2 regions of the Proteus penneri genome follow, and region 2 is predicted to be linked to the other one. Evidence: predicted binding sites of a transcription regulator. Region 2 holds the regulator's gene; the other holds the start of a gene.
The links. Region 2 encodes LexA, which represses DNA repair genes until DNA is damaged. Its sites were predicted from a motif close to TNCTGTATGTACATACAGNA; they were not measured.
Positions count from the first base shown of each region.

Region 1: a site for LexA is predicted at 1,438-1,457, ahead of H1225_RS03745 (DNA translocase FtsK 4TM domain-containing protein). Genes of this name have one in related genera too.

Region 1 is NZ_CP059690.1:854,140-857,357, reverse strand. It holds gene H1225_RS03745 (DNA translocase FtsK 4TM domain-containing protein) at 1-1,370, opposite strand, end outside; gene lrp (leucine-responsive transcriptional regulator Lrp) at 1,503-1,997, opposite strand; gene trxB (thioredoxin-disulfide reductase) at 2,543-3,218, shown strand, end outside.
Region 2 is NZ_CP059690.1:3,108,124-3,111,341, reverse strand. It holds gene plsB (glycerol-3-phosphate 1-O-acyltransferase PlsB) at 1-607, opposite strand, end outside; gene H1225_RS14010 (diacylglycerol kinase) at 738-1,109, shown strand; gene lexA (transcriptional repressor LexA) at 1,237-1,848, shown strand; gene zur (zinc uptake transcriptional repressor Zur) at 2,054-2,584, opposite strand; gene H1225_RS13995 (reverse transcriptase domain-containing protein) at 2,991-3,218, opposite strand, start outside.

The DNA of each region.
Region 1 (3,218 bases), 1.7 Mb from region 2:
TCAGGCTCTGATTGAACAGCTTCTTCACGGCGGCGTAGCTCTGCTTCACGTTGAGAAGGAATATGAATACCATAAAGCTCTCGACGTGTTGGTAATCGTACTGGATTTGGGCGTGGTAATTCAGGACCTAATCCTTGTTTAACTTGAGAACCATGACTCACAAAAGCACTTGTCGCCACCGTAGCAGCTTGCGTTAAAGCGTCTGTATCAGGTGCTAGCGAAAATGTTGGTTCAACGCTGCCCGCCGGCATAAAATTCTCTGTTGATGCAGACGATGGCTGTGCCATAGATTCATTTTCAAACGGCTCCACAGAAGATGTGTTTTCTCCAGGGATTGGCTCAGCAGCATATTGAGGAGCATTGACTTTTGATTGAGCTTCTTTTTTCAAGAAGGCTTCTGGAATATCAAAACGGTAATGTTCTGGTTCTTCCTCTGTATAAGTGGGTTGTGAAACCGTTACAGACACAACCGGCTCAGTTTGCGTCAATGTTTGCACATGTTCATCTGCGTCGTTTGTTGCAGAGAAAGATGGCAAATCATCGTCTTGTTTTGTTGCTTCAGATTGTAATGTATCTATCTCTTGCTGACGAGCTAGTTCAAGTGCTGAAGGTGCAGAAAATAAAATATCATCACTCTCTTCTGTTGCTAATTCAGATTGCTGATTTTCTTTTTGATTTGAATTTTCAGTTATTTCTGTAACAACATCCTGAGTATCATTTTCCTCTTCTTCATCCTCGTAATCAGCTTCATTTTGGCCTCTATTGGTAATAAAACCAATACATCCCAAAATAACAGCACCTATTTTTTCTGTGATTGTTAACCAAGACCAGCCAGTAAATAGTGTGAAACCAATAGCCCAAACTGATAACAGTGCAAGAGTCGCACCTAAAACATTAAACCATGGTAATAGGGCTTTGCTAAACAAACTTCCAATAACACCACCAGAGCTGAAATTATAGATATCATCAAAATTAAGATCAGCCAATGCACAAGAGGTAGAGATCAGAGCCAAAGCACCAATCGTGCGAAGTGCAAGAGAAAAGAAGTCGGTGTATTCACGGTTTTTTTGGTAGCGCAGAGAATTCCAGCACCCAAAAACCACAACGACAGGAATTGCATAGGCCAGTAAACCAAATGCGGAAAACAGAATATCAGCTAACCATGCTCCAATACTACCGCCTAAATTTTGAATAGGCTCATTCCAAGTGGTTTGTGACCAACTAGGATCAGAGGGATGGAAGCTAAGTAATGAAACCATTAAAAAGACAGCGCCAATGCCGATAAGAATGAGAATTGCCTCCCAAATACGGCGACGGTTGCTTATCTTTGTTAAACGAATATTTTTATCTTCTGTATATTCCTGGCTCAAAGAGAACTCTCCAGGTTTAACTTAGGGTGAATTAAAACGGAACAACGCTGAGATACCCCAGCGTTGAAACTGTATGCATAAACAGGAGTGTACCTAACTTTTTCCTGCTTTGCACCAACCTATTAAGTTGGCTTAACGAGTTTTAATTACAAGGCGGTTACTTTGTTTCACTTCTTCCATAACCACGTATGTACGTGTGTCATTAACACCAGGAAGACGTAACAGAGTTTCACCGAGTAATTTACGATAAGCGGACATATCAGGTACACGAGTTTTCAACAGATAGTCAAAATCACCAGAAACTAAATGGCATTCTTGGATTTCTTCAAGTTTTTGAACGGCCATATTGAATTGTTCGAAAACATCTGGTGCACCACGGTTTAATGTGATTTCCACGAATACCAGTAATGATGCATCTAAGTAATGTGGGTTTAACAGTGCTGTATAACCAGAAATAAATCCTTGGCGCTCTAAACGGCGTACACGCTCTAAACAAGGTGTTGGTGATAAACCTACACGTTTAGATAACTCAACGTTTGAAATACGTCCATCTTTTTGAAGCTCATTTAGAATATTCCGGTCTATTCTATCAAGATCTTTACCCGGACGTTTTTTATTATCAATCATCTCTATACTCTCTTTCTCTTTTTCTCTTACTTTATTTTCCTATACCCATACCTGTACACCTTCAGCATCAATGTCGAAACTTCGGTATCAAACGGTCAGAGCAAACTACCAATCTATTTTCTTTTAATGCCAGATAAAAATTCTATTTTATCCAAATACTCATTAGCAAATATCACAAAGTAACTATCCCATACCCTGTCTGTCTAAAAAATAATACGTATAACATCCGAGGATAATTGTCTTTAACAATCATGTTTTCGCAAATGTACAGCGGATTGTCAAAGTAAATGAGTAAAAATCAGAACAAGGCGCTATGTTTATTCTCTATATACGCAAGATAAACATCAATTGTAAAGCAAAATGTTTCATGTTAATTCGATGATGTTAGCGTAATATAACTCTATAATTATTAAACTATATTAGTATTAACTATTGCTAAAATAGCTAAAATATTATGTCTATTTCTCGTCATTAGCTTTTTTTAACGTCTTATTTCTCCTACAATCCCTCAATTCGCATCACGCCTAATCAGAGATGAGGTATACATGAGCACCATCAAACATAGCAAACTTATTATTTTAGGTTCTGGCCCTGCGGGTTATACCGCCGCCGTTTATGCTGCAAGAGCAAACTTAGAACCAGTACTGATTACGGGTGTTGAAAAAGGTGGCCAACTGACAACGACAACAGAAGTCGAAAACTGGCCCGGTGACCCAGAAGGGCTAACAGGTCCTGGATTAATGGACCGCATGTTTCAGCACGCCGAAAAATTTAATACAGAGATTATCTCTGACCATATTAATAAAGTCGATCTGAAAAACCGTCCATTTCGCCTATTTGGTGATGAACAAGAATACACTTGTGATGCATTAATTATCGCAACAGGTGCTTCTGCACGTTATATCGGTTTACCTTCAGAAGAATCATTTAAAGGCCGAGGCGTTTCTGCTTGTGCAACCTGTGACGGATTTTTCTATCGTAACCAGAAAGTCGCTGTTGTTGGTGGCGGTAACACCGCAGTAGAAGAAGCTCTGTATTTAGCTAATATTGCATCTGAAGTTCATCTGATCCATCGCCGTGACTCTTTCCGTTCTGAAAAAATCTTAATTAACCGTCTAATGGACAAAGTAAACAATGGCAATATTATTTTGCATACTGATCGTACCTTAGACGAAGTTCTTGGCGATGAAATGGGTGTAACGAAAGTTCGCTTAAAAGATA
Region 2 (3,218 bases):
GGCGTGAAAAGTGAATACGTGCAACACGTGCAAGTTTTCTCGCTATACTCGTGTCCGTGCCGTGTTCGTTCGCCATTTCACGCATTGATACAGTGGGTGAAAAACGAACAAAACTATCACGACCTAACCAGAGGATAGCGATAAATTTTTGGATACCGTTAAGCACGCGTAAATGTGGAACACCATTATGGCCTTCACGACCAGGAGAGCGTCCAAACATCACAGAAACTGGCAACATCTCGATATCAAGATGTGGGTTATTACGATGTGCATCAAGATAAGCGTGGAATGTCTTCACGGAATCTTTACGAGGATCGGGGGAGTAGTAACGGAATACTCTTGGGCCGTCATCAATAAAGACATAAGCAGGAAGCTTTGTACCGCCTATCTCAATGGGTTGCAGTGGATCAGGCAATCCTAAAGATAAACATTGCTGTCTTAATGTCAGTAAGTCCGCCTTTGAATGATAAGGCAGAACATAAAGGAAAGATCGCGACGTATCTAACCCTAATTCAGTGATAGGATCAGTCGGAACTCGTTTGCTTTTTACCAGTAATTTTAGTGGTAAATTCAATGTGTTATAATATAGTTTACGCCAAGCTGACATAAATAGTTGTAGCCTCTTATTAGCAATACTTCGAAAGCATAACAGAAAGTCTTTCGTAGATCTGTGGTGCTGTGACAATATTAATAGAGAAAAGTGGCAAAATAATCGTTTGTTTTCGATAGAGTTTATTATGGCTAATCAAAATAAAGGTCTTACCCGAATCATCAAAGCAGGTGGCTATTCATACAAAGGCATTCGTGCCGCTTGGATTAATGAAGCCGCTTTTAGACAAGAAGCAATTGTGACCTTGGTTGCAATTATCCTTTCATTTTTCATCGATGTCAGTGGTCTAGAGCGCATTTTACTCATTGGTTCCGTTGTATTGGTTGTGATCTTGGAACTGGTAAATAGCGCAATAGAAGCGGTTGTCGATCGAATTGGATCTGAATACCATGAATTATCCGGACGTGCAAAAGATATGGGTTCTGCCGCCGTTCTGATTGCTATTATATTGGGATTATTTACTTGGGTAACCATTCTTTGGGGGCATTTCTTCGCATAAAGTTAAAAATTTCGCTTTTTGTCGAAAAATAATCCAGAGATGCGTGTTTTATATTCATTTTAGGTTTCAAATCGTCATATACCTGTATATACTCACAGTTTGACTGTATAAACAAACAGGGGGCGGAATGAAAGCATTAACTGCAAGGCAGCAGCAGGTTTACGATTTGGTTCGTGATCACATTTCGCAAACGGGTATGCCACCAACACGGGCTGAAATAGCTTCCCAGCTTGGGTTTCGCTCACCAAATGCGGCAGAAGAGCACTTAAAAGCTCTTGCTCGTAAAGGCGTGATAGAAATTGTCTCTGGTGCATCCAGAGGTATCCGTTTGCTAATGGAAGAAGAACCAGAAGGATTGCCATTAATTGGGCGAGTCGCGGCGGGTGAACCACTTTTAGCGCAAGAGCATATTGAAAGCCATTATCAAGTTGACCCAATGCTATTTAAACCAAGTGCAGATTTTTTATTGCGTGTTAATGGCATGTCAATGAAAGATATCGGTATTATGGATGGTGATTTACTTGCTGTGCATAAAACGCAAGATGTTCACAATGGGCAAGTGATTGTGGCGCGTATTGAAGATGAAGTGACAGTAAAGCGCTTCAAGAAAAGCGGTAATAAAATTGAGCTTCATGCAGAAAACCCAGAGTTTTCACCAATTATCGTCGATTTACGCGAACAAAGCTTTACTGTGGAAGGTTTAGCCGTTGGGGTTATTCGTAACAGCGAATGGCTGTAATTTGTGCCAAAGTAAGTCAACAAAACTTATTTTAAAAAGATGCAGATGATGTGTAAAAACATAAAATCATCTGCATTTTTTATTTTTCTAATTTGTATAAAAAAACACCATTACACTACAAATGTAATTACAATATGATGTGTTTTAATTGCGTAAGTGCTTATGACAACGATACAAGTCACCTGGCTTTTTGTATTTTATAAGTTTAACGAGGCTTATAGTCGCCGGTTTTTTTCTGCTTAAGATTATCATCCATACTATGATCATGATGACAACCTTCAGGATGGGTACACTCTTGTGCTTCATGGCATTGTGAACACAATCCATGAATTTCGATGACGCTATGTCGTAAATGAAATCCACTCTCTTTTGCTAGTAATGAAATCGCATCTTCGATTTTATGACTATTCTTTTCAGTGACAGATAAGCAACGGTCACAAATTAGCATTACTGACGTATGTTCAACATCATCAAAATGATGACAAAGCACATAACTGTTGGTGGATTCTATTTTATGGATAAATCCTTGCTCAAGTAAAAACTCTAATCCACGATAGACTGTTGGCGGTTTTGCTTGAGGCTCAACTTGGCGTAATAAATCCAATAAATCATATGCGCTGATAGCAGAAGGTTGCTGGATTATCAGACGTAATACTGCCAGACGTTGTGAAGTCAGGCGAACACCTCGTTTCTGGCAGATCTTTTCTGCCTGAGCGAGCAATTTCTCTTCATTCATGGGGATAAGATGCTCTCAGACGTTGTTAATAACATAGATCCTATCATATTTTTCAAGAGTAAACCTTTGTGTAAAGTGGGGTTTTGTGAAAATAACTGTAGTATTACATCCTTTTTAAAAGGATCTGCTGTTCGATAAAAAAACATGTTTTCTTTCAACAATATAAAGTAGATACTTTTAAAGAGAGATAAATAAGTAATAATTTATTGTGTAAAGCAAGTTGATTCACATGGGCGAACTGGTTTTTCATGTTGATATGTACTGGCCATTAGTAACAAAAACCCAGCCTAAGCTGGGTTAATTTTTTAGATGATTTTAGATAATTTGTTCTGAACCGTTGGGTAGGACACGTGCGCCCTCAAAAGGGTTAGCCGTTGTCCCCCCACCGAACCGTACGTGCACATTTCTATGCATACGGCTCTCCGCTAGACTTAGCAAAGTTTCTATAGTCTGGCAGCTTCCCTCTGTGAAGATCGACATGACAGTCCTTACATAAAACTAACGTCTTCCGATGTCGGGCAATCATCAGTCTTTTCCAAGGCTCTGTACCATCCTTAATATCCTTCAGTTTACGCACATGGTGAACTTCAAGATATCCAGTAACGGTGCCGCAGTATTCACATTTGTTACCTGC